Regions from separate parts of the Lysinibacillus sp. YS11 genome, predicted to be linked through region 1. Evidence: a T-box and tRNA genes for the amino acid it is inferred to sense, from the RefSeq annotation. Region 1 holds a T-box; the other holds one or more tRNA genes.

Region 1 (16,333 bases):
CATCTTAACATCCATACCAAGAGATTGAAGTTCTTTAATCAATACTTTGAATGACTCAGGAACACCTGGCTCTGGTACACTTTCACCTTTAACGATGGCTTCATATGTTTTCACACGACCAACAACGTCATCAGATTTAACCGTTAAGATTTCTTGAAGTGTATACGCAGCACCATAAGCTTCAAGTGCCCATACCTCCATTTCACCAAAACGTTGTCCACCAAATTGCGCTTTACCACCAAGTGGTTGTTGCGTAACAAGTGAGTAAGGACCAGTTGAACGTGCATGAAGTTTATCATCAACCATGTGAGCAAGTTTGATCATATACATGATACCTACTGATACACGATTATCGAATGGTTCACCAGAACGTCCATCATACAGGATTGTTTTACCGTCACGGTTCATCCCAGCTTCTTCCATTGTTTCCCAAACGTCTTCTTCATTAGCACCATCAAATACTGGTGTTGCCATGTGAACGCCTAGATAACGAGAAGCCATACCTAAGTGTAACTCTAAAACTTGTCCGATATTCATACGGGAAGGTACACCAAGTGGATTTAACATGATATCAACAGGCGTGCCATCTGGCATGAATGGCATATCTTCTTCTGGTAAGATACGAGAGATAACCCCTTTGTTACCATGACGTCCGGCCATTTTGTCCCCAACACGAATTTTACGTTTTTGAACAATATAAGCACGAACTAATTGGTTAACACCTGGTGGTAATTCATCGCCATCTTCACGGTTAAATACTTTAACATCAAGAATGATACCGCCAGCACCGTGTGGTACACGTAATGAAGTATCACGAACCTCACGAGCCTTTTCACCGAAGATTGCATGTAATAAACGCTCTTCAGCAGTTAATTCTGTAACCCCTTTAGGCGTTACTTTCCCAACAAGAATATCACCGTCACGTACTTCCGCACCAATACGGATAATACCACGTTCGTCTAGGTTACGAAGTGCATCTTCTCCGACGTTTGGAATATCACGAGTGATTTCTTCTGGTCCAAGCTTTGTATCACGAGATTCTGATTCATATTCTTCGATATGAACAGATGTATAGACATCGTCTTTTACAAGGCGCTCACTCATAATAACAGCATCCTCATAGTTAAAGCCGTTCCAAGTCATGAATGCAACCAGTACGTTACGTCCAAGAGCTAGTTCGCCTTTTTCCATTGAGGGACCATCTGCTAAAATGTCTCGAGGTTTCACACGTTCGCCTACTTTTACAAGTGGGCGTTGGTTATATGAAGTACCTTGGTTAGAACGAATGAACTTCTGTAATTTATATTTTGTTAAATCGCCTTTAACCTCTTTGCCGTCTACAACTTCAATGCGGCGTACATGGATAGAGCGAGCTTCAACGTGCTCAACAATACCATCATACTTCGCTACTACAGCTGCACCTGAATCACGCGCATCAACATGTTCCATACCAGTACCAACGAATGGTGCTTCTGGGTTAAGTAGTGGAACTGCTTGACGTTGCATGTTGGCACCCATAAGTGCACGGTTCGAGTCATCGTTTTCTAAGAACGGTATACATGCAGTCGCTGCAGAGACAACTTGTTTAGGAGATACATCCATGTAGTCCATTTGCGCTTTATTGAATACCGTGTTATCACCACGGAAACGACCTACTACTTCATCATTTACAAAAGTACCATCTGGATTTAACGGTGAATTTGCTTGTGCTACATAGTAGTTATCTTCTTCATCAGCTGTTAAATAATCAATTTGCTCCGTTACTCGACCTGTTTCGTGGTCAATACGACGATAAGGTGTTTCAATGAAGCCAAATTTATTAACTTTGGCAAATGAAGATAATGAGTTGATTAACCCAATGTTTGGACCCTCTGGTGTCTCGATCGGACACATACGACCATAGTGAGAGTAGTGAACGTCACGTACTTCGAAGCCAGCACGCTCACGCGTTAAACCACCAGGACCTAATGCAGATAGACGACGTTTATGCGTTAACTCTGCTAATGGGTTTGTTTGGTCCATGAATTGTGATAATTGAGAGCTTCCGAAGAACTCTTTAATCGACGCAATCACTGGACGGATATTGATTAATTGTTGTGGTACGATCGCAGCTGTGTCATTAATTGACATACGCTCACGTACTACACGTTCCATACGAGACAAACCGATACGGAATTGATTTTGTAGTAACTCACCAACAGAACGTAGGCGACGGTTACCTAAATGGTCAATATCATCTGTTGCACCTACTTGGTAAAGTAAGTTAAAGAAATAGCTTACTGAAGATAAAACATCAGCAGGTGTAATATTCTTCACTTCTTCATCAATGTACGCATTACCAATGATATTAATTTCTTTTTGAGCTTCATCCTTTGGAGCATAAATCTTAATAGATTGGATGGTTACATCATCTTCAAGCACTCCACCGACTTGTGATAAAGTGCGGTAACCAATACCTTTTGATGAATCTTCTAGGTAAGGTAGAATTTTATCTAAAGTACGACGATCTAGTACTGTACCTTTTTCTACTAAAATTTCGCCTGTTTCTGGATCTACAAGCGTTTCAGCAATCGTTTGGTTGAATAAACGATTTTTAATGTGAAGCTTTTTATTCATTTTGTAGCGACCAACATTCGCTAAATCATAACGTTTAGCATCGAAGAAACGAGAGTATAATAAACTCTTCGCACTTTCTACTGTTGGTGGCTCACCTGGACGTAAACGTTCGTAGATTTCTAAAAGCGCTTTTTCTGTACTTTCAGAGTTATCTTTTTCTAACGTATTACGCAGATACTCGTTATCACCGATAATATCGATAATTTCTTGATCTGAACCGAAACCTAATGCACGTAGTAACACTGTTACTGGTAGCTTACGAGTACGATCAATTCGCACATAAACTACGTCTTTCGCATCAGTTTCATACTCTAACCAAGCACCACGGTTTGGAATAACTGTAGCTCCAAAGCCTTTTTTACCGTTTTTATCAGTTTTATCATGGAAATACACACTTGGTGAACGAACTAATTGTGAAACGATAACACGTTCAGCACCGTTGATAATGAACGTACCTGTTTCTGTCATTAACGGGAAATCACCCATGAAGACATCTTGTTCTTTCACTTCGTCTGTTTCTTTGTTGTAAAGACGTACTTTCACACGTAATGGAGCTGCGTAAGTAACATCTCGCTCTTTACACTCATCAACATCATATTTAGGCTCACCTAATGAATAATCGATGAATTCTAATGAAAGATTACCTGTAAAGTCCTCGATCGGCGAAATGTCACGGAACATTTCACGTAAACCTTCTTCAAGGAACCACTCGTAAGACGCCGTTTGAATCTCAATCAGATTTGGAAGCTCAAGCACCTCTTTAATACGCGCAAAGCTTCTACGCTGGCGGTGTTGTCCGTACTGAACTAGTTGACCTGTCAACTCATTCACCCCTCAATAAAGCGATATTAGGTCTTTGCAAAATCATACAAATAGTGTATGATTTCGAAAGACAAAAAGAAAACGAGTCTTCAAAAAGATCTCATTTTCGGTTAACTAAACTTATCTTGGCAAGTATACCCATATTAAAACAATTCTATACAAAAAGGGCATACGACCTCAAAATAATATTTTTGCATTGTATCATATTATCATAGCCGATTTGTCAAGTCAATAAATTATACATATTTCATTTATTTTTTTGCGCGTACTATCCAGTACCCTTTTTTCTTTTCTACTACATCGACTTCTGAAAACTTTTCTTCTAAGTAACTTACTGTCGATGGCGCTCCTTGTTTCTTCTGAATGACTACCCAGAGTTCACCCGAAGACACTAGCCGATCGTAAGCTCCATCGTAAAAGCGGAAAATCGTTTCCTTCCCCGCACGAATTGGTGGATTTGTTAAGATAGCTGCTGCATCTACATCTTTATCAACCATCGATAGGCCGTCACTCACAAATATTCGCACATTTTGAACACCGTTCACTTGCGCATTTTTTTGCGAAAGCGCAACTGCACGTTCATTAATATCCATCATAAAAACGGTACGGTCTGGATTAGTTTTGGCAATCGATAACCCTATCGGCCCGTATCCACAACCTACATCAAAAATCGCACCATCAATATCAGGCATTTGAAAAGCGTCTATTAAAACACGGGATCCAAAATCTACTTCGCTTTTACTAAATACACCTGCATCCGTTTCGAATGAAAACGTATGCCCTAGTAACTTGAATGTCCAGTGACGTGGTTTACTTTCAGTTTGAGGCTTACTTGTATAATAGTGATCTGACATTTTCACGCCTCCTCAGAATGAAGAAAAAAGCTCGCCAAAATGACGAGCTTTCCTTTTGTTAAAAAGTAACGCGAGATTACTTAACTTCTACAGATGCGCCAACTTCTTCAAGTTTAGCTTTGATTTCTTCAGCTTCATCTTTAGAAACGCCTTCTTTAAGAGCTTTAGGAGCGTTATCTACTACTTCTTTAGCTTCTTTAAGACCTAAACCAGTGATTTCACGAACCACTTTGATTACTTTGATTTTTTCTGCACCAGCAGATGCTAATACTACGTCAAATTCTGTTTTTTCTTCAGCTGCAGCAGCACCACCAGCAACTACTGCTACTGGAGCAGCAGCTGTTACACCGAATTCTTCTTCGATAGCTTTTACTAAATCGTTTAATTCAAGAACTGTCATAGCTTTGATAGCTTCTAAGATTTGCTCTTTATTCATTATAATTTCCTCCTAATTGGATAATGTTTTATTTTTTTGCGATCAGGCCGCAGAAGTATTAGTGCGTCTTAAATTACGCGCCTTGTTCTTCTTTTTGTTCTGCAACAGCTTTTGTTGCAAGTGCGAAGTTACGCACTGGAGCTTGAAGTACAGATAAAAGCATAGAAAGTAGACCTTCGCGTGATGGAAGTTCTGCAAGTGCTTTAACATCTTCAACAGAAGAAATAGTACCTTCAATAATACCAGCTTTAATTTCTAAAGCTTCGTTTTTCTTAGCGAACTCGTTGATGATTTTAGCAGGCGCTACAACATCTTCATTTGAGAACGCAATTGCGTTAGGACCAACTAATACTTCGTTGATTCCTTCAAGGCCAGCAGCTTCAGCAGCACGACGAGTTAAAGTGTTTTTGTAAACTTTGAACTCAACGCCAGCTTCACGAAGTTGTTTACGAAGCTCTGTTACTTGTGCAACATTAAGACCACGGTAATCCACAACTACTACAGAAGCAGCGCCTTGGAATTTTTCAGTAATCTCTTGAACTTGTACTTGTTTGTTTTCGATTGCTTTGCTCATGATGACACCTCCTATTAGAATGGGTCATTTATACCGACAAAAGAAAAGCCTCCGAGTCAAATAGACACAGAGGCTGAAAGTCATCATCTTTAAATAAGAATCTGAATTCCGATGTCCTCGGTAGGAACATTAAGTGACAAGTCACTCCTACTGTCTACGGTACAAATGGATAATTCACAACAGCAACTATAGTATCACGTATAGCCACTATCGTCAATACATATATATAAATTATTTTACTACTACGTTAGAAGCGTCAATTTTAACCGCTGGACCCATTGTAGTTGTAACATTTACAGATTTCATGTAAGTACCTTTAGCTGCAGCAGGTTTTGCTTTTTGAACTACATCAAAAACAGCTAAGAAGTTTTCTACTAATTTTTCTGCTGAGAAAGAAACTTTACCGATAGGAGCGTGGATAATACCAGCTTTATCAGCACGGTATTCTACTTTACCAGCTTTGATTTCTTCGATAGCTTTTGTTACATCAAAAGTAACTGTACCAGTTTTAGGGTTTGGCATTAAACCTTTAGGCCCTAATACACGACCAAGTTTACCAACTTCACCCATCATGTCAGGAGTTGCTACGATTACATCGAAGTCAAACCAACCTTGTTGGATTTTTTGGATGTATTCTGCATCGCCTACATAGTCAGCACCAGCTGCTTCAGCTTCTTTAAGTTTTTCACCTTTTGCAAATACTAATACGCGTTGAGTTTTACCAGTACCGTTTGGTAGTACTACTGCACCACGGATTTGTTGGTCGTTCTTACGAGTATCAATACCTAAGCGGAAAGCAACTTCTACAGTAGCGTCGAAGTTTACTGTGCTAGTTTTTTGAGCAAGTTCGATTGCTTCTTGTGCAGTGTAAAGTGCGTTACGATCAATTAATTTTGCTGCATCTTGCAGTTTTTTACCTTTTTTAGCCATTATATATTTCCTCCTTGATTGTGGTTATAGCGGATTTTACCTCCCACGAATAAAGGTTGCGTGTTCACAAAGAAACTTCGCAACCTTCCAAAAAACAAAACATCAAGTAAATGGGATTAGTCTTCGATAACAATACCCATGCTTCGTGCAGTACCTTCAACCATTAACATAGCAGCTTCTACTGAAGCAGCGTTAAGGTCTGGCATTTTAGTTTCAGCGATTTCGCGAACTTTATCACGTTTAACCGTTGCCACTTTTTTACGGTTTGGTTCACCAGATCCAGATTGGATACCAGCTGCTACTTTAAGTAGAACTGCTGCAGGTGGAGTTTTTGTAATGAAAGTGAAAGAACGATCCTCGAATACTGAAATTTCAACTGGGATAATAAGACCAGCTTGATCAGCAGTACGCGCATTAAATTCTTTACAGAATCCCATGATGTTCACACCCGCTTGACCTAATGCAGGACCAACCGGTGGAGCTGGGTTAGCTTTACCAGCAGGGATTTGAAGTTTAACAACTTTAATAACTTTTTTAGCCACGAGACACACCTCCTTAAGTCCGTGATGTGGTAATTGGGTTGCCCCTCCCACTCAATATCTGTCTGTCAGCTAAGTGCCGATAACATTAAAATTATCATTACAGACGTCAAACAAAAGTATGACAGTCTGACCTATGAAATGATACCACTTTTAATTTTTTTAAGCAAGTAGTAATTAACAAAATCTGCGAAACATCTACCAATTAGCATGTAATGTTCTAATGTTAGAACTATAATTTTTGAACTTGTTCGAAATCTAGCTCCATAATCGTTTCGCGACCAAACATATCAACCGTCACTTTAATTTTACCTTTTTCTGTGTCAATTTCTTCAACACGTCCTTGGAAATGAGCAAACGGCCCTTCTAATACTTCTACTGCTTCACCAACAGTAATGTCCACTTCTACAACTTTATCAGTCATACCCATTTGTTGTAGTAAACGATCTGCTTCTTCAGGTAATAACGGTGTTGGTTTTGCTCCTCCACCAGATGAACCGATAAAGCCCGTAACACCAGGCGTATTTCGAACTACATACCAAGAATCATCTGTCATGATTAACTCTACTAACACATAACCAGGGAAAACTTTACGCATCATTGTACGTTTTTTTCCATCTTTCATTTCTGTTTCTTCATGCTCAGGAACAATCACACGGAAGATTTTATCTTGCATTCCCATTGTTTCTACACGTTTCTCTAGGTTTGCTTTTACACGGTTTTCATACCCTGAATACGTATGAACAACATACCAATTTTTCTCCATAACTACTAGGACTCCTCGTCCGTCCCTCCCTTACAAATAAAAGTGAAAATGAATCGCGATACGCTCAATGCATTTTTACTCTTTTCACAAACATCTCATTAGAAAAATATAGCTTTCGCTAATTACTTGCGAAAGCTCGATGATATATACCGAAACTAGCATAGTCATCTATCGCTACTATCATACTCTCCTAGTAGTATTTATCATAATGAGGAGATTTTACTGCTTTGCGCTTCACTTCACCCATCCCACCGATCCCATTAGATGGGGTTTTCTGCTGAATGAATGAAGATAAAACAAACGAAAAAACCCGTTATTGCAATGGACGGGCTATTTCAAAAATATGCTATTTACTAAATTATAAATCTAAGTACCAGCGGAATAATGATGAAATACCTAAGTCAACTAACACAAAAAATAAAGCCATAATGACAACAGTTGAAATTACAACGACTGTATATTTCGTCAGTTCTTTACTTTTCGGCCAGCTTGTTTTGCGCATTTCTGACATTACATCGCTGAAAAAGCTTTTGATCTTGCCCATTCTAGCTTAACCTCCGAATCAATCAAATCTGTCTATTTACATATCATTTTATAGCGTTTGTTTATGCATTGTATGTTCATTGCAATGCGAGCAAAATTTCTTTAATTCGAGACGTACAGTTGAACCTTCTTTAGCTGGGAACGTGTAATTTCTCGAACCACATTTCTCACAATTTAGCACGACTTTTTTTGCCATTTAATCACCTTTTTCGGCACTTTGTCTTTTTAAGACTAACACCTATATTTGTCAATGTCAATAAAGGCCTAAATGGGCTAAGACATTTCCTCAAGGACTAAATGACGTTCTAATTTACGTTTTACCCGCTGCAATGCATTATCGATAGATTTCACATGACGATTTAATTTGGCGGAAATTTCATGATAAGACTGGCCGTCTAGATATAAGGCTAAAACTTGTAGCTCTAATTCACTTAAAATCTCACTCATCTTTTCTTCTAAATATCCAAACTCTTCTCTATGAATCATCAATTCTTCTGGATCATCCATAATAGCACCCGTTAGTACATCCATAAGCGTTCGGTCTGACTCTTCGTCGAATATAGGCTTGTCCAAAGAGATATAGGAATTTAGAGGTATATGCTTTTGCCTAGTTGCTGTTTTAATAGCTGTGATAATCTGTCTTGTAATACATAACTCTGCAAAAGCTCTGAATGATGCAAGCTTATCTCCTTTAAAATCACGAATCGCTTTATATAAGCCTATCATGCCCTCTTGTACAATGTCTTCCTTATCTGCTCCGATTAAAAAATAGGATCTTGCCTTCGCTCTTACTAACAAACGGTATTTTGTAATTAAATAATCCAACGCATCTGTATTACCTTGATGCACCATTTCAATAAGCTCTTCATCATTGAATCGTTCAAAATCTTGTGTCACTTGTACAATGCTATTTTTAAACATGGTATCACCTCAGCCACAACAGATAATTAGAAACAGTATAACGGAATTGGAAAATATGCGTCAATCAATCATTTCAACCCTCGTCGCCATTTTTCAAAGGCGAGCGCAACATCCGGCTTTAATTCTATACGAGAAGGCGGCTTACTTTCTTGCTTCCGCTTCACATCATGAGTAATTTTATGTTGGATAATACTTGTATCAATTTCTAGCTCTCTAGCCGACTTCCTTAAGGCACCATTCCCAAATATAACACTTTGCTCTGCCATATCAGAAGTTGCTACATGAATTTGTACATTTCTAGCCTTTAATTCATGTGTCATTTTTTCAATACGTTCATCTGCTGTTTCATTTCTTCGTGTATAAATGACTTCTACATCATTTTCTATATAAGATTGCTCTACTCCTGGTACAAGATGGGCGTCAAAAACAATAATTACGCGCCAACCCATTGCTGCTTTATATTCAGCCATGAGTTCTATCAACCTTCTTCGCGCATCCTCAAAATTTGTATCACGCAATGGCCGCAGCTCTTTCCAAGATCCAATCATATTATAGCCATCAACAAGCAAAATGTTTTTCATTGTTATTCAATCGCTTCTTGACGTTTACGATACACTTCGTACATTAATAAAGCCGCTGCTACTGATGCGTTCAGTGATGTGACATGCCCAACCATCGGTAAGTGATATAAAAAATCGCATTTTTCTTTTAATAAACGCCCCATCCCTTTGCCCTCACTACCGATAATGATGGCTAATGGTAATGTTGCATCCATTTTTCGATAATCTGCAGATCCCTTTGCATCTGTCCCTGCAATCCATACACCGCGTTCTTTTAATTCATCTATAGTTTGAGCAAGATTGTTTACACGTACAACTGGAACGTGTTCAATCGCTCCTGTAGATGCCTTTGCCACTACTGCTGTTAGACTCACTGATCGGCGCTTAGGAATAATAATACCATGTGCTCCTATAGCATCAGCCGTTCTCATAATAGACCCTAGATTATGAGGATCCTCTAACTCATCTAAGATTAAGAAAAAAGGATCTTCCTGTTTATTAGCTGCGGCTGCAAATAAATCCTCTAGTTCAGCATACTTATAAGCGGCAACAGAAGCAACGATACCTTGATGATTAGCACTTGATAATTGGTCAACTTTCTTTTTTGGGACAAATTGAACTATGACACCACGTTCACGGGCTAAATCTAGCAGTTCATTGACGCCAGATTTTTTTACTCCTTCTGCAATCCATACTTTATTCATATCGCGGCCTGAACGAAGTGCTTCTAACACTGGGTTTTTACCGGCAATAATTTCACCATTCTGTTCTGCCATTATTTAGACACTCCTTTTGATTCCTCGATTATTTGAATAGCATATGCAATGATTTCGTAGACGCGTTCTAGTTCATTCAATAAATATAAACTACCAAGCACCGCCTCAAAGCCTGAGCTATTACGATAGGTTTGGACATCCGTATTTTTTGGTACAGAGCCGGATTTGGCATTGCGTCCACGGCGGAACACAGCCAATTCCTCCTCTGTTAAATAATTTTCATCCATCATGCGATGAACGATCATCGATTGCGCTTTTGCTGAGACGTAGCGAGTTGCCTCTCGATGTAGTGTGTTTGGTTTAACACGACCAGAGCGTAGCAAATATTCTCGGACCTTTTGTTCCAATACGGCATCACCCATATAGGCTAACGCCAGCGCTTTTAATTGTTTAACATCTTCATTGCGAAGTTTATCCAACTTAATTACCCTCGTTTCCATCTAGTTCCTTGTCGTGTATCTTCTAAAATGATACCTTGGGCTTGCAAATGGTCACGGATCTCATCAGAGCGAGCAAAATCACGATTTTTACGTGCCTCGACGCGCTCTTGTAGTAATGCTTCAATTTCTTCGTCTAATAGTTCTTCTTCTTTTGCAAATTCAATACCTAAGACGTCACCTAGTACTTCAAAGGTTTCAATAAAGGTTTCTAATACCTTCTTGCAAGTATTGGCTTCATTTAAGTAAATATTAGCAATACGAGCTACTTCAAATAATACAGAAATAGCGTTGGCTGTATTAAAATCATCATCCATTGCCTCTTCAAAATGCGCTTTCTGTTCCGCAATTTTGTTCAGCCATTCTTCTGAATGATCACCTAAGCTTACAGTAGTCGTAAGGCGATGCTTCACATTGTTGTATGCTGTACGAATGCGCTCTAAACCTGACGCAGCAGCTTCTACTAGGTCCTTCGCAAAGTTAATTGGATGACGATAATGGACAGATAGCATGAAGAAACGCAATATCTGCGGGTCAATTTGTTTACGGATATCATTCACAAGAATAAAATTCCCAAGAGATTTGGACATCTTTTCATTATCAATATTAATATACCCGTTATGCATCCAATAACGCGCAAATGTTTTATCATTGTGTGCCTCTGATTGAGCAATTTCATTTTCGTGGTGAGGGAAAGTTAAATCCTGCCCACCAGCATGAATATCAATAGTATCTCCTAAATGTTCACGAGCCATTACAGAACACTCAATATGCCACCCTGGACGGCCATCTCCCCATGGGCTTTCCCAGAATATCTCACCTGGCTTAGCAGCTTTCCATAAAGCAAAATCTAGCGCATCATCTTTTTCTCGCCCGCTTCAATACGAGCACCGATTTTTAAATCGTCAACTGATTGGTGTGATAATTTACCGTAGCCATCAAATTTACGAGTACGGTAATACACATCTCCAGCAGACTCATAAGCGTAGCCCTTTTCAATTAGCACTTGAATAAATTGAATGATATCGTCCATATGCTCTGTCACACGTGGATGAACATCTGCCTTTTTGCATCCCAGTGCTGTAACATCTTCAAAATAGGCTGCAATAAAACGCTCTGTTAATTCATGTACTTCTTCACCAAGCTCATTTGCTGCTTTAATAATTTTATCGTCTACATCCGTAAAATTGGAAACAAACTTTACATCATAGCCTTTATATTGAAAATAACGACGTACTGTATCATAAACAATTACAGGACGTGAATTCCCAATATGGATATAGTTATAAACCGTAGGACCACAGACATACATTTTTACCTTGCCCTCTTCTAGCGGTACAAAGGTTTCCTTTTGTCGTGTTAATGAGTTAAAAATTTGAATACCCATTGTATTTCACTCTCCTTTTCTGTTGAATAAAAAAAGCGCCTCTATCACTCCTAAAAGGAATGACAGAGACGCTCGATTTGCGTGGTTCCACTCTGATTGAAGACAAAAAGCCTTCCACTTTGGACATCCATTAACGGGGATGACTCGATAAAGCCTACTCTCGTTCAGCTTTATGCTCAAAGGTGCATTTCAGTTTTGCCTAGGCTCAGACCACTTTCAGCCGATGATGGTCCTCTCTTAAGAGCATGCGCCACTTACTTCTCCTTATCAACGCTTTTTCAATGTAAATACATTTTACAACGAAAGAATGAATTGTCAATAAATTTATCTTTATTGTGCAAATTTTTCTACACGGTCAATTGCTTTCTCTTTACCAATTAAACAAATGGCGTTCGGTAACTCTGGTCCATGTGTTTCACCTGTTGTCACAACACGGATTGGCATGAACAGATTTTTACCTTTATGACCAGTTGTCTTTTGTACAGCTTTAATCGCAGCTTTTACCGCATCTGGTGTAAACTCTTCTAGCTCTTCCAATTGTGCTTTAAATGCCGCCATTACTTCAGGTACTTGCTCTCCTGCTAAAACCTCTTTTGCTTCTTCATCATATTCAATATGGTCGTTAAAGAATAGGCTAGATAATTCGACAATTTCTGCACCAAAGCTCATTTGGTCATGATAAAGTGCGATTAAATCCGTCGCCCAAGCATGTTGCTCTGCAGTAAGCTCTTCAGGTAATAAGCCTGCTTTTTGTAGGTGTGGTAAAGATAATGCTACAACTTCTTCCAAAGACAATTTTTTAATATATTGATTATTCATCCATGTTAGCTTTTGTTTATCAAACATAGATGGTGATTTTGAAAGACGTTTTTCATCAAAAATTTTGATAAATTCTTCTTTTGAGAAAATCTCTTCTTCTCCCTCTGGAGACCAACCAAGTAGCGCAAAGAAGTTAAACATCGCTTCAGGAAGATAACCTAAATCTTTATATTGCGTAACAAATTGAATAATCGATTCATCACGCTTAGATAGTTTTTTACGGTTTTCGTTAATAATTAATGTCATATGTCCAAAACGTGGATATTCCCAACCAAATGCATCAAAAATCATCATTTGCTTTGGTGTATTCGATAAATGCTCCTCACCGCGGAAAACGTGAGAGATTTCCATAAAGTGATCATCTAAAACAACTGCATAGTTATATGTTGGAATACCATTTGCTTTTACAAGCACCCAATCACCAATATCTTTAGACTCAAAGGTAACTTGTCCACGAACTAAATCTTCAAATTCGTATGTTACACTTTCAGGTACACGCATACGGATTGTGTATGGCTCACCTGCCGCTTCTTTAGCAGCGATTTCATCTGCTGATAAGTGGCGACATGTACCATCATAAGTAGGAGCAGCTACACCTCTTGCTTTTTGTTCTTCACGAGATGCTTCAAGCTTTTCAGAAGAACAGAAACACTTGTAGGCTACACCTTGCTCTAATAGTTTTTCAGCGTGCTCTTTATAAATATCAAGACGTTCCATTTGACGATAAGGCGCATAAGGTCCACCAATATCAATGGACTCATCATATTCAATACCTAACCATTTTAGGTTATCTAGCTGAGATGCTTCTCCGCCCTCTACATTACGTTCAATATCCGTATCTTCAATACGTACAATGAATTTACCGTTATGATGTTTTGCATATAAATAATTGAATAATGCTGTACGCGCTCCACCGATATGTAAATAACCTGTTGGAGAGGGCGCGTAACGAACGCGAACTTCTTTCGTCATAATTAAAAGCCTCCTAAATTTTCGATCAAAAATTGACTTTGTTCATTTTACCACTCTGTTACAGGAAATAAAAGCGGGGTTCATCCACATTTATTTCTTGATCAATAGAATTGTTGCCATTGCCGCAATACCTTCCTCGCGACCTGTAAAACCTAATCGTTCAGTTGTAGTTGCTTTAACATTTACCTGTGAAGGCTCTGCGTGTAATAATTCAGCGATACGTTGTTGCATCTGTCCAATATAGGGGGCCATTTTAGGACGCTGTGCCATAATGGTACAATCGACATTACCTAGAGAATAACCCTTATCCTCAACGATCTTCCAAATGTACTCTAATAATTTTGCTGAGTCCGCGTCCTTAAATGCAGGGTCTGTATCTGGAAAATGACGGCCAATATCCCCTTCTCCAATTGCTCCTAGAGCCGCATCTGTGACAGTGTGTAAGAGAACATCCGCATCTGAATGTCCTACTAGTCCTTTTTCATGCGGAATGGTAATGCCACCAATAATTAATGGACGACCTTCTTCAAATGCATGTACGTCAAAACCTTGTCCAATTCGAAACATATTCATCTTCCTTTAATTAATATTTATCATTATCATATCAAAATTTGCCCTAGGTTGTTTGAAAAGCGCTTTAATAATTATCCTCCTATAGCAGTAATGGGCAGTTTAGAAAGCTACACTCTCTAGACTGCCCCACATTCTTTAAATATGATACTCTATATTTTTCATTTGACTGTTGCTAATATTCGGAGATGGCTGTGAATTATAAACACGTGAATAAGGGGGAACAGAGTGTGTTAGCCAAATATTACTTCCTAAAACGGAATCGTGCCCAATCGTCGTCTCGCCCCCTAAGATAGTAGCACCAGCATAAATGACAACATTGTCGGCAATATTCGGATGACGCTTAATGCCCTTAATTGGATTACCATTTTCATCTAATGGGAAGCTTAGTGCACCTAATGTTACACCTTGATAAATTTTTACATTCTTACCGATAGTACAAGTTTCACCGATAACTACACCTGTTCCGTGGTCAATAAAGAATGATTCTCCTATTGTAGCCCCTGGATGAATATCGATACCCGTTAATCGGTGCGCATATTCTGACATAATTCGAGGCACAATTTGTACACCCATTTCGTATAACTCATGTGCGATGCGGTGAATATAAACAGCCACAATAGATGGATAGCTTAGCAAAATTTCCTCTGTGGAAAGAGCTGCTGGGTCACCATTATATGCCGCTTGAATATCTGTTTGTAGCACTTGGCGAATGGCAGGAAATCGATTAATCAAATTCATAACAATTTTGTCTGCTTGTTCACGGCAATACTTCTCGCAATTGGCAGGATCACTATCCTCCATATTATAAAATAATACTTTTTCGATAATATCCCGCAAATCTAATGCTGTTTCACGCAGCTTATTACTGCAAACTACGTTCACCCTTGTTTCATCAATAGGTCTTGTCATATAAATGCCAGGAAACAGCACCTCATGGAAATTATCTATTATTTTTATAACCCGATCTCGTCCATCAAAGCCTATTGAGTTGTCAACGTCGATGTACTGTTTATTTATACTAGTTAATGAACCTGTAATTTCTGGAACCTTTTGATTCAACCAATCATTTAATGACACAATAAACACCCCTCACATCTTTTCATCTATTCTATTACCTTATTAATCATATATCCACTATTTCATTTTACACATAAAACAATCACATATGGATAAAATCCACTTTATTGGAGCATTCCAACTTTTTATTCTCTTCTACGCCTTCGTTTCTAATTCGACTAGCAGTTATGTCATTATTATCATACATATATGGATGAACAGATTACGAAGCAATAAGGCATTCTGACCATATAATTTTTCCCAAACAAAACAAATAAAAAAGACTATCCATCCTTAACAAACTACGAATGAATAGCCTCTATAAATAATATTTCCTAATGATTGAATGATCCACGCTTACGCAAGATTGCCTCACCAAATACTAAGTCTTCTTGTGTTGTCATTTTTACATTTTCATAACTACTTTCTACGATGTGTACCTGATGTCCGAGACGCTCCATTAGCATTGCCTCATCTGTCCCAAGAAAACCTACTTTTTCAGCTACGTCCTCCGCTTCCATAATTAATTCAAAACGGAATGCTTGTGGAGTTTGCACCATCCAAAGGCTTTCTCGATCAACCGTTTCCTCTATAATGCCATTCATTGATACTTTTTTCATCGTATCTTTCGCACGAACCCCTGCAATTGCTGCACCATGATGATGCGCGTTCTGTACAAGCTTTGCAATGATATCATGCGTAATAAACGGGCGTGCTGCGTCATGGACAAGCACAATATCTACCTGTTGCAT
Region 2 (16,333 bases), 570 kb from region 1:
GGCGTCTGCTTACTCACATCTGTAAAATAATAAGGATCTGAACCTTTTAATTGAAAGGCCCTATTTAGCATAATCGCCATTTCCCCCCTAGTAAGCGGTGCATCTGGATGAAATTTATGGGCAGTATCAAATATACCTTTATTTTGCACAGCCGCAATTTCTTTATAAAATTTATGAGTGGTTGTTACATCTTGATAGTTTGGATTTTGCACATGGATCGTGTTTAATCCTAAAGCACGTGTTAGCATTACAGCTACTTGTGCTTTCGTAATAAAATCATTCGGCTTGAACAAGTTATTCGAATACCCTTTCGCAATATCCTGTTCTACTAAATAATGAATTTCCGTCATTAATGTATCATCCGTTAGATCGATAAAGCTGGCTGCCTGCACTTGCTTCGGTAATATACCAATCGTTATCAGGATCAAACATACTAGCTTCAATATGTTCTTCACATTATCCCTCCTCCTTCGATTCTATACCCATAAAGACGTACCCATATGCTTAAAATGAAAAAAGCCTCTATTAAAAGAGACTTTATTCGTTATTTTTATATTGAATTAATCCAATCCCTATTCCAGTCGGATCGACCAAATAAGCTAGATAGAAATCATCAAACGCCATTTTGTCACGCAAAATAGTAGCACCATTGTGTTTTGCCTGTGCAATGACTTCGTCAATTGCATCCACTTCAATTTGAATTCTTGTACCATGCGGAAAATCGCTTGGTCCTTTACCAATGCCACCATTAATCCCAGCTTTGTCTTCATTCCCAGTCATAACTGCCCAATAATCCCACTTTGGAGCTGCCACCTCCCAGCCAAACACTTTACTATAAAAAGCTGCCGCTTTCTCCGGTTCCTGACTATTTAATTCAAAGCCAATCACTTTTCCCATACATATACCCCCTCATTTTTAGCATAACAAATAATTCAACAATAAATTGGAATTCCCTTCCTGCAAACTTTAGAAATTTGACAATATTCCAAATAAAAATTTATGTATTTAATTAGTTAGAAAATTATGTATAATTAAATTAGAACGACTGTTCAAATCATTAAAGGAGTACAACATTGAGTAAAAGACGCTATGACAGTGACAAGGCAAAGATTGAGATTATCAAACATGCCATCCAATTATTTTCTCAACATGGCTATAATCAGACATCTGTTGGTGATATTTCGAAAGCCTCTGGTTATAGTAAAGGACATATTTATTATCATTTCGAAAATAAAGAAAAGTTATTTGTGCTTTTGGCGCAGCAATCGATGAAAAATTGGCATGACAAATGGTTGCAACAAGAATCTTCATACACCACATCCACAGATAAATTGTATGGTATGGCCATGCATGTCCTCTATGAGTATCAAACACCCTTACTAAAGTCAGGTCAGGAACTGGCATCTAATCCCAAATCAAGTCCTGATTCAATACAACAGTTATACAATTTAGCTATTACGCCAATGAATGCTTATCGAGCAATTCTTCAAGAGGGCATCGACCAAAACGAATTTGTTCATGGCAGTGTAGATACATGGACCGTCTTACTTGGCACATGGCTAGGTGGATTATGTCAGCTGACCAATACTCATAACTTGAAATCATTAGAACCACTCTTTCAACAGGCAATAACGATTTTCTTAAAAGAAATTAAAAAAGGTGGGGTTTAAATGAAAGTAGGTTTAATAGGTGATAGCTTAACAGAAGGTCGTCCAGGCGTTTCATTTTATGATCTCTTGAAACATCAATATCCCCATATTTCATTCGATAATCTTGGAAATCCAGGCGAGACGATTAAAAGTTTATTTACTCGCTTGGAAAAAATGCCGCTCCAATCTTCCTATGATCTCCTTATTCTTTGGATAGGCGTCAATGACGTCTATTCAAAATTATTAAAGGTGCAAGCACAGCCTGTGGCGAAGGACCACATTGAATTCGAAGAGTACTGCCTCAAGGTATTAGAGAAAGCACATGACGCTTCCAAAAATGTTGTATTAGTATCTCCAGCATTAGTAGGAGAAGATCTTCAAAATCCCTCTAACAAAGAAATAACACAATTAACGTCTGTTATGGAGTCTATTTCAATGAAATCTGGCAATGTTTATTTTGTAAATATGCAAAATCTCTTTAAAGAGCATTTAGAACATTTGGAGTGCTCAGGCTTTATTAATACGAATGTAATAAGAGTCCTACTGGATGTTTTATTTTACAAAAGTCCTTTACGTATCGATAAATTATCTCAAAAAAGAGGGCTACATGTAACTTTAGATGGTGTTCATTTGAATAGTAAAGGTGCTGATATAGTGGCACAGCAATATAGCTCTATCATTGAACTTTATAAAGTCGAAGGAGACAAAATCGGGAGGTCCTAAAGATGAGGAAGATTGCTGTTGTTACTGGCGGTGTTTCAGGGATAGGAAAGGCTATTTGCCAAGAATTAATTGCTCGAGAAATATTTGTCATTATTGCTGATATTCAAGATCATGAGGGTCGTGTGTTAGAAGCAGAGTTAAATAAGGATATCGCCCATGTAAAATTTGTACATTTAAATGTAACCGATTATAAAAATGTAGCTTCTGTCATTCATGATGTATTTGAAGAATTTCACCGTATAGATTACCTGTTTAATAATGCTGGTATCGCTATGTATGGGGAGATGGGTGAAATGACTATTGAGGATTGGAAGGAAATTATGGCCATTAATTTATGGGGTGTCATTTATGGGACTCAAATAGGCTACCCACTTATGAAAAAACAAGGTTTTGGTCATATCGTCAATACCTCCTCTGCTGCAGGGTTAGGACCTTCTCCTTTTTCTACTGCATACGCTACTACCAAACATGCTGTTATAGGACTAACAACCTCTCTACACTATGAGGCTGAGGAATTCGGGATTAAGGTGAGTACTTTATGTCCAACGTTTGTGGATACACCAATTTTCGATAATGCAAAGGCGATTCATATGGATAAATCAATTATCACCAAACAATTAAAGCAGCAAAAAATGATCTCACCTCAGCGAATTGCAAAAATGGCTATAGAGGGTGTTCATCAAAATAAGCCTATCATTTGTCCAATGCCAATGCGCAAAACACTGGATGTTGTTTTTACTATTTTTCCTTTTTTACACAAAGCGTTAATGAGAATGGTTTGTAAAGTGAGTCGTAATGCACGTTTAACCTAATGTTTCACAAGGCTCCCTACTAATGGGAGCCTTGCTTATTTTATAATACGACACCATCGCTCATTTTAATAATACGATCTGTATATGCCAACATTTCTTCGTCATGCGTCACTAATAATGTAGTTATATTTAAAGTTTTTGTTAATGTTCTTAATAACAACATAATCTCTTTAGAGCGCTGTGAATCTAAACTAGCCGTTGGTTCATCAGCAAACAATACTTTCGGTTGATGAATAATAGCACGTGCAATTGCTACACGTTGCTTCTCTCCCCCTGACAAGGAGGAAGGATAGGCAGTTTTACGATGTTCCATTCCAACTAACTCCAATAGCCGATTGACTTCATATTTCTGTTCATTCTTTTTTAATGGAGATTCAGCTACATCTAGCATTAATAGCAATTGTTCCTCCACTGTCAAAAATGGAACGAGGTGAGCAAATTGAAAAACAAAACCGAATTTACTTGCACGTAATTTTCGTACCTGGCCGGTTTTCATCGTCGTAAGATTCTGCTCTTCAAATAACACTTGCCCATCTGTTGCTGGTTGTAGTCCTGCAGCGATCGTTAATAATGTACTTTTCCCAGAGCCAGAAGCACCTACCAATGCTGTAATCTCTCCTTCATTTAAAGAAAGATTGATGCCCTTTAAGATCTCTTCCTCGACTTCACCATTCTTAAACGTTTTTCGTACTTCATCAATTGTAAATAACGTCATGATTAAGCCTCCCCTTGCTGTATTGCTTGTAACGGTTCAATTTTTTTAATTTGCATTCCTGACAAGGTCGCACCAATAAAGCCTATGAGGAGGAATACAACGGATAACTGTGTTGTAGTGCCTATTGTTAAAGTGAATGGCATCCCCTTAGGAGCAACTATATTAAATAGCTGGCTAAGACTGACAGATACCACAAGTGAAAAGATTGTAATAATAGCCATCTGTGTCCAGATCATTTTAAATAGCTTACTTGTTTTTAATCCAATCGCTTTTAAAATGCCATACAAGCCAATTTTTTGCACATTCATCATATAGAAGAAAATAGCAAACAACATCCCACTAATGACAACTAAGAACCATATAATCATATTTAAAGATAATTGTTCCGCATTATAACTAGGGATAGTATTGAGAAACTCTTTATTGCTATATGCTTGCAATCCCTTAATATCATTTGGCTCACTATTTGGTACAAAAATTAATTGTTTATCAGCTACCCGATACATCTCCTGATAAGCCTCTTCACTAATATAAGCAACGGGAGCATGGCTATATTTTTTTTGCTCTACAAAACCTTTTACAATGAACTTTCCACTGTATTGATTATTCGTTAATATATCTCCAACTTGTATTCCTTTATCTTGTAGTGAGCTATCCAAAAGCAACTCGTCTTGATGCACATTGCTAAAAAGTGTAGATTCAGTTGATGTCACAAAGGCTACACTTTGTTGTTTATCATCCTGATCATTTAAAAAGCCCATCTGGATCGAAAAAGCTACTGCCTCTTTTTCTTTACTTATGACTTTCTGTTGCAGGTCGCTATCGATTCTTGAAAGATTAAACGTGCCATCCGCATCCTCAGCCATATAAAATTGTCCCTTCGGTAAATCCTTAATTAAAGCTGCATTATCCTGTGACAGACCATTTGCTAAACCCGAGATAATAAACGTTAAAAAACTAACTAGGAAGATAATGGAGCCCAAGATTAAAAACCGTACTTTATTCTTCTTCATTTCTTTCCAGGCAAGATTCATCACTAACCCCTCCATTTCTTTGATTACTCCTAGCTTAAAATTGTTAAATGAACAGAGCATGAACTAATCGTTAAAATGTAGTGATTATATAAAAAGCCACTCTATAAAGGCATTTTTATCCCATAGAGTGGCATCTTTTTTGAATCTTATTTATCTTTACTTACTAAAATCCCTCGCCTTGAATGAATTGATATTTTTGATTTCTAATCAAGGTCTTAATATTTTATACGAACTGTGAATTTCAATTGTAGTATGAATATAGGATCTAAAAAAACTCTTAAAGAATTTCAATACCTTTTCATCTTCATTTCTTACATCAAAACAAGCATACGGTATATTTAGTTGAATTTGATTTTTAATAACCTCGCCCAGTAAAGGTCTTAAAATATAATGATTTCTTCTATCTTCTTTAATAAAGAGGGAAGTAATAAATAAATGTTCATTATTCACATTTGTACTTAATATCCACCCGATGATTTCCTCTTTGTAGTAAACCCAAAAACTCGTTTGTGGACTAGCTTCACCAAATTGAAAATCCTCTAAGGGTGATAAATGCTTAGGATACCAATCAACATTGCGTAACGACTCCAGTTCCGCTTCATGAATTTGATTCAACGCTTTAACAGAGATGTCTTCTGGAAATGTGTTTTTTTCGATCCATTTTTCTTTGCTCATATCTTTCACATTAATCATAAAGTGAGTTTTGTCTAAAATTGGTGGAGTCCACGATTGCTTTCTTAATGTGTATTTTACATTCGGACTAGTTTCAGGAAAAACATTTGTATATAAAACATTTGCACCTTTTGCTTTTAGTTCTTTTTCGGCAAACTTTAGTAGTTTTTCTTCTATGTTTTTATTTTTAAACTTATCTCTAACATTTACTGAGTAGACGACGCCCATTCTATCTAACTCTTTGTATTCCGCCAATATTGCTCCGAGAACTTCACTATTTTTATCAACTGAAACGCCTAGGACAAACGAGTCATTGTTTAGGTCATTAAATAAAAAGTCACCTTTAATATTTTTAAAATGCAGTAATACTTCATTAACTTGGGTTTCATTTATTCTTTGGATTAGCATGATTTTTACCTTCTTAATGAAAATAGTCTATTATTTGAGGTTTAGTAAAAAAGGGAAATGGATCACCTCGATAAGTGATCCATTCCAACTAAGGATTTACTTAAGGTCCCTCATTTCCAGTACCTTTAACACTTTTTATATAAGACGCTGGCTTTTCTGCGGTTGCTTTTATACGGATATGAATATATTGCGAAGTATTAGCTTGGATCTCAATAGAAGTAACACCAAATATAGTTGGAGCATTTGACCATTCTACTGCATCATCTGCTGCGTTTGGATTACTATCCACAAAATACTCATATGTCTTCTGAGTTTGTAAATTTGATAATTTTGTATACCCAGCAACACCTACCGCTACTGTAGGTTCAGGTGCAGCAGCAGGTTTGATATCGTTTAACTCAATTTGCGTTAAATCTTGTACATCATTTGCTGGTTGCCCTCCTGCTGAAGCTATACGAATATGCACAAATTGACCCGCATTTATCGAAATATTATCAATTTCTGTTGTTCCTGATAGGGGTATTAATGTTGCGCCTGCCCAGTCTGTGCTAATAGATGTAGTAGCATTACTATCTATTATATATTCATACGTCACACCATCTGTTAATCCTGTCAGTTTCATTGTTCCTGCATTCGTTCCTTGTGCTTTCATTGCATTAGGTGCAGCAATTGGATTTACAATTGTTAATGGTATATTCGTTATATTTATTGTTTTTGCATCAGAATAGACTGTTTCATTCACAAATTCTTTTTGAGGCTTCGCTTTATTCAAAGCAGCGTCTTTTAAAGAAATATCGTTACCATTTGCACTCATCGTGATGGTTGTATTTTGTTCAATTTTTGATACGGTTGTTGCACCTAACGTGACAGTTACGGTATCTCCTAAAAGTTCAAAGGTATCATCATTAGCAAAAGCAAACGTAGAATTTGTTTGATTACTTAAAGTAAAATCATTCGCTAAATCAATTAGATTAGCCAAACCAAGATTTACATCCTCTGAGAAGATAATCGTTAACTGATCCCCTACATCTACACCGTTAGAATCCTTATCTACGAAGCCTGAACTAATAATAACTGGTGCAGCCTGATCAACTGCTGTCACATGAATCCCAGCTATATTCACTCCATTGATATCTATGATAGATTCATTTGGATTTTGAATAACCTCTGGTGTGAAGTGAGTACCAACCATTGGTTCCACTCTAATTGTAATATATTTGTTTTCACCTTGTGTATATAATGGATTAGGATTACCATTGCTAAGCAGTGGCGTTCTTCCATTTTTGTCTGTTACTTTTATAGATTCTACAGTAAAGCCAGGGACTGTAAATGAATCCTTAGTTACTGTCGTTGGATCAATATTTGCTGAAAATTTTAGGCGAATGGTTTCCATTTTTCCATCTTGTGAGCTGACCCCATCTTTACCATCTATCGTAACCGTTTCTAGCAATGGGTTATTTACTATTGTATTAGCAACTACTTGTCCCATCTTTTTCGCGATTTTACCTGCTGACGTTCTTTCTACTACAACAACTACCTTACCAGCAGCTGCTGAAATTTTACCATCAGGCGGAAGTGTTTCCCAAGAAGATACATCAGCATTTAATGATGGCTTTCCAGCGTCTGCTGCATTCGCATCATCAAAAACTTTAAAAGCAAACTCATTACCTAAATCTACAGGTTCATCAACTGTAATATTTATTTTATCGTTACTGAATGGATCATCCACTGCCGTAACAGCTAATGGGCTTAAAGATCCGATGCTAACTCGTGTTCTTAAACTCTCTGCATATTGAGTACCATTGTCTGTTACTTTTATAATCGCTACATCAATTTCAGACATCCCATTAGCAAAACCAGAGGAAATCGCAATTGATTTTTCACCATTTCCGTCAGGAAGTATACCCCATTCTAATTGATTGCCTGAAACATCGTATACAGAAATCATATAATCACCTATTGGGGAAGGTAGTTTAACTGTCACTTTGTCTGCCCCAGTAGCATTGTCAGTAACAGTAATATCACTAACTGCTGGTGCATTCGGGAAAGTCGTTGGTACTCCTTTTTCGACTCTTGTGCTTTCAGTTTTTCCGTTTTCTGTAACTGTTACATAGACTTTATCAAGTCCTAGAGGAAATCCTCCTAGAATCTCTACTATACTAAGTGCAGTTGACGTTGTTACTGAAAAGCTTCCAAGGATATTTCCATTTGTACTTGCATCATACACTTTAATTAATGAGCCTACTGGTAATGAAGGTAAAGCAATCATATCCTTGCCTGCTGTCGCGTAATTAACCAATTGTATGTGTGAAGAAGCTTGTGATTGATTTGAACTTTGAACATATACCGTCGTTGATAAACTTGCTGGTATGTTCCCACTTGCTGCATACCGTACTTCATAGTTTCCTGCACCTAAGCCAATAATTTCTGTTGCTAATAAAGGTACATTCGTCCAACTTGTGTCTGTAACTAGTTTATATTGATATTTCTTACTTGCATTTAAACCTGTAATCTTACCATCATTTCCTACTAAAGTTGGAGACACCCCTTGTAAACCCTTTGGTGCTGATGGTGCTACGGGAACTGTTGTATCAATAGACCCGCTACCTGAGTTATCAGATGACGTATCGGATAAATCTGGGTTTTTTGTTCCAGCAACTCGTTCGACATTGCCTTTTACAGAATTATAATTTTGAATTATATCAGCAGGTTTTGAACCTGTTGGAATAACAAGGTTGCCAATTTTGGTTTCTGTTCCTATTGTAACTTTTGTTTCTCTATTAAGTGTTTCAAGATTACTTACTCGACCGATTGTTTGCAGATTTACATTTGCACTTGTCATAAGAGATAGATTAACAATGTCACTTTTACCAGATAATTTAACCTCACCTGTAGTTGTTACTTGTAAAGCAGTTACATTTGAGTTAATGACGACGTCAGTAGCTCCCTGGACAATCAATACTTTAGGAAGCACCACTGAACTTCCAGCAGTTAATATTGCATTGCTATTAACAACAATCTCTCCTACTGTAGATGCTCCAGATGTTTTCGATAGGAAAATAACATCAGCATTTTTATCCACACCCACATCACCCAATTGAAATTCACTGAAAACTACTCTTCCTCTTACTTTAGTTTCATTCGCAGCTATAGGTAAGTTATTCATAGATGCAACCTTTGCTCCAAAAGATTTATATGCATTAGTTTGATTTGCTAGTTGCAAAGTATCATCAATCGTCGTTTTACCTTCCACTTTCAAGAATTCAGAGTAGAAAGAATTCTCAACGCCTTTACCAACATGTAAATCGCCTTTAATGCTGATATTCTTCATTGTGATGTAATCGCTATTTACAATGACAGTAGAATCGATAGTTGCACCTTTTCCATCAAAGACAGCATGATTTACATAGGGGTTATTAGTATCAGTACTTGGTGTACCTTTTGCAGTTAATTCAATAGATTGTATTTGTTCAATTTTATTCTCTTTTATAGTTAGTTTTAAGTTGGCACCTTTTAATGTCGCTAGATTACTCGGATTAATCCATTTCTTTTGATCATCTGAAAGTGTGTATGTACCTTCAGAAGTCACCAGTGTCTCATCTGTAATATTGGAGATCGTCTCATTCACATGAACAGGAACAGGTGTTATTCTGTTTTCACTACGGTAAATGAACGCTGCTAGTTGTCCACGAGTCACACTTTTATTAGGCGAAAATGTTGTTGAGGTTGTTCCGGATGTGATTTCATTTTCAATCAATACCCCAACATAATTATTAAACCAATCATCTTGACTCACATCTGTAAAGTTTATTTTTTGTTGAGAATTTTCTGATTTTAAATCATAGGCTAATGAGATAATTTTTGCCATCTGTGCACGAGTCACAGGATCATTCGGTCTGTATTCACCTTCAGATCCCACAATAATTCCTTTATCGGCTAATGCAGCAATATATTTATAGAAATTATGCTTTTCAGAGACATCTTTAAATCCTGGGTTCTTAATATTAGTTGTATCTAAATCTAATGCAAGTGCGATGATTTTTGCAGCATGGGCGCGAGTTAAAGGTTCTTTTGGACGGAAAGTACCATCTTCATAGCCACTTATAATATTACGTGCATGTAAACTATTTACTGCTTCATAAAAGTATGCATTTGACTGTACATCTTTGAATTTAGTTGCAGCTGCGTTAGCATTTGGTATCACTGTCACTAAACTACCTACCACAACAGATGCTGTAACTGTAGATGCTATTATCTTGTTAAAATTTTTATTCTTTTTTTTCATAATCTCACATTCTTTCCCTCATTATTGATGGTGACTTATTTACTAATAAATAGTAATTTGCGATATATCTTTTTGTATGTTTTTTTAAATTGGAATATCTCCCTTTCTTATTATAATTCCACAATGGTTTTTGGGTAGTTATTACCAAATATTTTAGATATATCCTTTTTTGCTTTCCATTTTAGAGAAATTAGTCTACCTATCATACAAATGTGGTAAAAATATTTTATAATAAATAGTAAAATTAATATATATAAATTTTGAATTAATAGAACAAAAATTTTAGTTCAACTTCATGCATGACCCATACGTTGTGATTGATGTTTTCATGTTTCATCGATACAAAACATATCTTAATGCCACTTGTTTCTAAGTGAAGGAAGAAACTAAACTCTGTCTTGTCATTTTCTGCTTTTAAGAGGCAAGTACACATTAATTTATCAGTTAACGTTACCATAATGAAGGTAGATTATATTAAATAACTTTAGTTTGCTAATACAGCGCAAAATATAGCTGCTGTAAAGGCAAAAATATGACCCATTCAGTCCCCCGCTCCTTTATCTATGTTTATATACTTTCTATAATTTTTTACAACAAAAAAAAGAACCCCTGATATATCAAGGATTCTTCGTTGTAATTGATACCGGTGGTCGGGGTCGAACCGACACTCCAAAGGAACACGATTTTGAGTCGTGCGCGTCTGCCAATTCCGCCACACCGGCATAATGGAGATAAAAAAATCGGATAAACCGATTAACAGTTAAAATATGGAGGCGGCAACCGGATTTGAACCGGTGATAAGGGTGTTGCAGACCCGTGCCTTACCACTTGGCTATGCCGCCGTCATACATGGAGCGGAAGACGAGGTTCGAACTCGCGACCCCCACCTTGGCAAGGTGGTGTTCTACCACTGAACTACTTCCGCAAAAATGGCTGGGGTACTAGGATTCGAACCTAGGCATGACGGAATCAAAATCCGTTGCCTTACCGCTTGGCTATACCCCAACAATGGGGCGACTGATGGGAATCGAACCCACGAATGCCGGAACCACAATCCGGTGCGTTAACCACTTCGCCACAATCGCCATTGTATTATGATGTTTATTAATTTTATATTAGATGGGGCGACTGATGGGAATCGAACCCACGAATGCCGGAACCACAATCCGGTGCGTTAACCACTTCGCCACAATCGCCATAAAATTAATTGGCAGGGGCAGTAGGAATCGAACCCACACCAAAGGTTTTGGAGACCTCTATTCTACCGTTGAACTATGCCCCTAAAATAATAAAACTGGTGGAGGGGGACGGATTCGAACCGCCGAACCCTAAGGAGCGGATTTACAGTCCGCCGCGTTTAGCCACTTCGCTACCCCTCCGGGAAAATCTGGTGCCGGCTATAGGAATCGAACCCACGACCTACTGATTACAAGTCAGTTGCTCTACCTGCTGAGCTAAACCGGCAAAAAAACAAGATGGGTCAGGACGGAATCGAACCGCCGACACTTAGAGCTTCAATCTAATGCTCTACCAACTGAGCTACTGACCCATATTTTAAAATAAATGGCGGTCCCGACCGGGATCGAACCGGCGATCTCCTGCGTGACAGGCAGGCATGTTAACCGCTACACCACGGGACCATTTGGTTGCGGGGGCTGGATTTGAACCAACGACCTTCGGGTTATGAGCCCGACGAGCTACCACTGCTCCACCCCGCGATAATACTATAATGTTGTAAAAATAATGGTGGAGGATGACGGGCTCGAACCGCCGACCCTCTGCTTGTAAGGCAGATGCTCTCCCAGCTGAGCTAATCCTCCATCTGGGTATTGAATTGGTGACCCCTACGGGATTCGAACCCGTGTTACCGCCGTGAAAGGGCGGTGTCTTAACCACTTGACCAAGGGGCCATCGTTTGGAACACATCAAAGTGTTGGCGGAGAGTAAGGGATTTGAACCCTTGAGACAGTGTTAACCGCCTACACGATTTCCAATCGTGCTCCTTCGGCCACTCGGACAACTCTCCAAGAATGGCTCCGAAGGCAGGACTCGAACCTGCGACAACCTGATTAACAGTCAGGTGCTACTACCAACTGAGCTACTTCGGAATAATTTTAGTATATAGCCTAGCGACGTCCTACTCTCACAGGGGGAAGCCCCCAACTACCATCGGCGCTAAAGAGCTTAACTTCCGTGTTCGGTATGGGAACGGGTGTGACCTCTTTGCCATCATCACTAGACTATTTGAAAGACAATACTTATTATAACATATCTTATAAAAATTACAAGTATATTCTAATATTTTATTCTTTCAAAACTGGATAAACGGTGCATTGAAAGTTTCAAACTTTTTTGGTTAAGTCCTCGATCGATTAGTATTCGTCAGCTCCATGTGTCACCACACTTCCACCTCGAACCTATCTACCTCATCGTCTTTGAGGGATCTTACTTACTTGCGTAATGGGAAATCTCATCTTGAGGGGGGCTTCATGCTTAGATGCTTTCAGCACTTATCCCGTCCACACATAGCTACCCAGCGATGCCTTTGGCAAGACAACTGGTACACCAGCGGTGTGTCCATCCCGGTCCTCTCGTACTAAGGACAGCTCCTCTCAAATTTCCTACGCCCACGACGGATAGGGACCGAACTGTCTCACGACGTTCTGAACCCAGCTCGCGTACCGCTTTAATGGGCGAACAGCCCAACCCTTGGGACCGACTACAGCCCCAGGATGCGATGAGCCGACATCGAGGTGCCAAACCTCCCCGTCGATGTGGACTCTTGGGGGAGATAAGCCTGTTATCCCCGGGGTAGCTTTTATCCGTTGAGCGATGGCCCTTCCATGCGGAACCACCGGATCACTAAGCCCGTCTTTCGACCCTGCTCGACTTGTAGGTCTCGCAGTCAAGCTCCCTTGTGCCTTTACACTCTACGAATGATTTCCAACCATTCTGAGGGAACCTTTGGGCGCCTCCGTTACCTTTTAGGAGGCGACCGCCCCAGTCAAACTGTCCGCCTGACACTGTCTCCTGCCCCGCTAAGGGGCATGGGTTAGAATTTCAATACAACCAGGGTAGTATCCCACCGACGCCTCCTTCGAAGCTGGCGCTCCGAGATCTCTGGCTCCTACCTATCCTGTACAAGTTGTACCAAAATTCAATATCAGGCTACAGTAAAGCTCCACGGGGTCTTTCCGTCCTGTCGCGGGTAACCTGCATCTTCACAGGTACTATAATTTCACCGAGTCTCTCGTTGAGACAGTGCCCAGATCGTTACGCCTTTCGTGCGGGTCGGAACTTACCCGACAAGGAATTTCGCTACCTTAGGACCGTTATAGTTACGGCCGCCGTTTACTGGGGCTTCAATTCGCAGCTTCGCTTGCGCTAACCACTCCTCTTAACCTTCCAGCACCGGGCAGGCGTCAGCCCCTATACGTCACCTTACGGTTTTGCAGAGACCTGTGTTTTTGCTAAACAGTCGCCTGGGCCTATTCACTGCGGCTCTCATGCGCTTGCACGCTCAAGAGCACCCCTTCTCCCGAAGTTACGGGGTCATTTTGCCGAGTTCCTTAACGAGAGTTCTCTCGCACACCTTAGGATTCTCTCCTCGACTACCTGTGTCGGTTTGCGGTACGGGCACCTCTCACCTCGATAGAGGCTTTTCTTGGCAGTGTGAAATCAGGAACTTCGTCCATACGGACTCGCCATCACAGCTCAACGTTACAGTGTGCGGATTTGCCTACACACACGCCTTACTGCTTGGACGCGCACAACCAACGGCGCGCTTACCCTATCCTACTGCGTCCCCCCATTTCTCAAACGGTGAGGAGGTGGTACAGGAATATCAACCTGTTGTCCATCGCCTACGCCTATCGGCCTCGGCTTAGGTCCCGACTAACCCTGAGCGGACGAGCCTTCCTCAGGAAACCTTAGTCATACGGTGGACGGGATTCTCACCCGTCTTTCGCTACTCATACCGGCATTCTCACTTCTAAGCGCTCCACCAGTCCTTCCGATCTGACTTCAACGCACTTAGAACGCTCTCCTACCACTGACATCGTAGATGTCAATCCACAGCTTCGGTGAATCGTTTAGCCCCGATACATTTTCGGCGCAGCGTCACTCGACCAGTGAGCTATTACGCACTCTTTAAATGATGGCTGCTTCTAAGCCAACATCCTGGTTGTCTGTGCAACGCCACATCCTTTTCCACTTAACGATTACTTTGGGACCTTAGCTGGTGGTCTGGGCTGTTTCCCTTTTGACTACGGATCTTATCACTCGCAGTCTGACTCCCGTGTATAAATATCTGGCATTCGGAGTTTGTCTGAATTCGGTAAACCGGGATGGCCCCCTAGTCCAAACAGTGCTCTACCTCCAGTATTCTCATCACGAGGCTAGCCCTAAAGCTATTTCGGAGAGAACCAGCTATCTCCAAGTTCGATTGGAATTTCTCCGCTACCCACACCTCATCCCCGCACTTTTCAACGTGCGTGGGTTCGGGCCTCCAGTAAGTGTTACCTCACCTTCACCCTGGACATGGGTAGATCACCTGGTTTCGGGTCTACGACCACGTACTATTTCGCCCTATTCAGACTCGCTTTCGCTGCGGCTCCGCCTTCTAAAGCTTAACCTCGCACGTAATCGTAACTCGCCGGTTCATTCTACAAAAGGCACGCTATCACCCATTAACGGGCTCTAACTACTTGTAGGCACACGGTTTCAGGATCTCTTTCACTCCCCTTCCGGGGTGCTTTTCACCTTTCCCTCACGGTACTGGTTCACTATCGGTCACTAGGTAGTATTTAGCCTTGGGAGATGGTCCTCCCGGATTCCGACGGAATTTCACGTGTTCCGCCGTACTCAGGATCCACTCAGGAGAGAACGAACTTTCGACTACAGGGCTTTTACCTGCTCTGGCGGACCTTTCCAAGTCGCTTCATCTAACTCGCTCTTTTGTAACTCCGTATAGAGTGTCCTACAACCCCAAGAGGCAAGCCTCTTGGTTTGGGCTCTTCCCGTTTCGCTCGCCGCTACTCAGGGAATCGATTTTTCTTTCTCTTCCTCCAGGTACTTAGATGTTTCAGTTCCCTGGGTCTGCCTTCAAGACGCTATGTATTCACGTCAAGATACTACGCGATTAAACGTAGTGGGTTCCCCCATTCGGAAATCTCCGGATCAAAGCTCACTTACAGCTCCCCGAAGCATATCGGTGTTAGTGCCGTCCTTCTTCGGCTCCTAGTGCCAAGGCATTCGCCGTGCGCCCTTAATAACTTAACCAAGTTATTAAGCCTATAAAAAAACTTAAAAAATAAATGTGTTTGTTACAATTTCAATGTCGTTTTATCCAGTTTTCAAAGAACAAGTTTTGAAGTGTTTCATTCAGATAGAATGAACCTTCAAAACTGAACGCAAAACGTAATCTTACAAACCCAAGGTTTGTATTCCGAAATAATCCTTAGAAAGGAGGTGATCCAGCCGCACCTTCCGATACGGCTACCTTGTTACGACTTCACCCCAATCATCTATCCCACCTTCGGCGGCTGGCTCCAAAAGGTTACCTCACCGACTTCGGGTGTTACAAACTCTCGTGGTGTGACGGGCGGTGTGTACAAGGCCCGGGAACGTATTCACCGCGGCATGCTGATCCGCGATTACTAGCGATTCCGGCTTCATGTAGGCGAGTTGCAGCCTACAATCCGAACTGAGAACGACTTTATCGGATTAGCTCCCTCTCGCGAGTTGGCAACCGTTTGTATCGTCCATTGTAGCACGTGTGTAGCCCAGGTCATAAGGGGCATGATGATTTGACGTCATCCCCACCTTCCTCCGGTTTGTCACCGGCAGTCACCTTAGAGTGCCCAACTAAATGATGGCAACTAAGATCAAGGGTTGCGCTCGTTGCGGGACTTAACCCAACATCTCACGACACGAGCTGACGACAACCATGCACCACCTGTCACCGTTGCCCCCGAAGGGGAAACTATATCTCTACAGTGGTCAACGGGATGTCAAGACCTGGTAAGGTTCTTCGC

The links. A T-box is a leader RNA that pairs with one kind of tRNA and senses whether it is charged. The one in region 1 lies ahead of cysS (cysteine--tRNA ligase), so its partner is inferred to be a tRNA-Cys.
Positions count from the first base shown of each region.
Region 2: it encodes a tRNA-Cys, which carries the amino acid that the T-box ahead of cysS (cysteine--tRNA ligase) is inferred to sense. The anticodon was not compared.

Region 1 is NZ_CP026007.1:4,431,448-4,447,780, forward strand. It holds gene rpoB (DNA-directed RNA polymerase subunit beta) at 1-3,447, opposite strand, end outside; gene LBYS11_RS22270 (class I SAM-dependent methyltransferase) at 3,690-4,292, opposite strand; gene rplL (50S ribosomal protein L7/L12) at 4,369-4,728, opposite strand; gene rplJ (50S ribosomal protein L10) at 4,802-5,302, opposite strand; ribosomal protein L10 leader region at 5,335-5,480, opposite strand; gene rplA (50S ribosomal protein L1) at 5,534-6,232, opposite strand; gene rplK (50S ribosomal protein L11) at 6,349-6,774, opposite strand; gene nusG (transcription termination/antitermination protein NusG) at 7,004-7,537, opposite strand; gene secE (preprotein translocase subunit SecE) at 7,896-8,081, opposite strand; gene rpmG (50S ribosomal protein L33) at 8,130-8,276, opposite strand; gene sigH (RNA polymerase sporulation sigma factor SigH) at 8,354-9,001, opposite strand; gene LBYS11_RS22315 (NYN domain-containing protein) at 9,070-9,582, opposite strand; gene rlmB (23S rRNA (guanosine(2251)-2'-O)-methyltransferase RlmB) at 9,585-10,337, opposite strand; gene LBYS11_RS22325 (Mini-ribonuclease 3) at 10,337-10,777, opposite strand; partial or broken gene cysS (cysteine--tRNA ligase) at 10,762-12,161, opposite strand; T-box leader at 12,223-12,441, opposite strand; gene gltX (glutamate--tRNA ligase) at 12,492-13,952, opposite strand; gene ispF (2-C-methyl-D-erythritol 2,4-cyclodiphosphate synthase) at 14,043-14,519, opposite strand; gene epsC (serine O-acetyltransferase EpsC) at 14,661-15,602, opposite strand; gene ispD (2-C-methyl-D-erythritol 4-phosphate cytidylyltransferase) at 15,917-16,333, opposite strand, start outside.
Region 2 is NZ_CP026007.1:3,858,793-3,875,125, forward strand. It holds gene LBYS11_RS19370 (S-layer homology domain-containing protein) at 1-455, opposite strand, end outside; gene LBYS11_RS19375 (VOC family protein) at 538-897, opposite strand; gene LBYS11_RS19380 (TetR/AcrR family transcriptional regulator) at 1,074-1,670, shown strand; gene LBYS11_RS19385 (SGNH/GDSL hydrolase family protein) at 1,671-2,372, shown strand; gene LBYS11_RS19390 (SDR family NAD(P)-dependent oxidoreductase) at 2,375-3,184, shown strand; gene LBYS11_RS19395 (ABC transporter ATP-binding protein) at 3,225-3,899, opposite strand; gene LBYS11_RS19400 (ABC transporter permease) at 3,902-4,933, opposite strand; gene LBYS11_RS19405 (GNAT family N-acetyltransferase) at 5,141-6,013, opposite strand; gene LBYS11_RS19410 (S-layer homology domain-containing protein) at 6,114-10,298, opposite strand; tRNA gene LBYS11_RS19415 (tRNA-Leu) at 10,940-11,020, opposite strand; tRNA gene LBYS11_RS19420 (tRNA-Cys) at 11,067-11,140, opposite strand; tRNA gene LBYS11_RS19425 (tRNA-Gly) at 11,149-11,223, opposite strand; tRNA gene LBYS11_RS19430 (tRNA-Gln) at 11,229-11,303, opposite strand; tRNA gene LBYS11_RS19435 (tRNA-His) at 11,308-11,383, opposite strand; tRNA gene LBYS11_RS19440 (tRNA-His) at 11,419-11,494, opposite strand; tRNA gene LBYS11_RS19445 (tRNA-Trp) at 11,507-11,580, opposite strand; tRNA gene LBYS11_RS19450 (tRNA-Tyr) at 11,594-11,677, opposite strand; tRNA gene LBYS11_RS19455 (tRNA-Thr) at 11,687-11,762, opposite strand; tRNA gene LBYS11_RS19460 (tRNA-Phe) at 11,775-11,847, opposite strand; tRNA gene LBYS11_RS19465 (tRNA-Asp) at 11,863-11,938, opposite strand; tRNA gene LBYS11_RS19470 (tRNA-Met) at 11,942-12,016, opposite strand; tRNA gene LBYS11_RS19475 (tRNA-Val) at 12,043-12,118, opposite strand; tRNA gene LBYS11_RS19480 (tRNA-Glu) at 12,134-12,208, opposite strand; tRNA gene LBYS11_RS19485 (tRNA-Ser) at 12,233-12,324, opposite strand; tRNA gene LBYS11_RS19490 (tRNA-Asn) at 12,330-12,406, opposite strand; rRNA gene rrf (5S ribosomal RNA) at 12,423-12,538, opposite strand; rRNA gene LBYS11_RS19500 (23S ribosomal RNA) at 12,651-15,578, opposite strand; rRNA gene LBYS11_RS19505 (16S ribosomal RNA) at 15,761-16,333, opposite strand, start outside.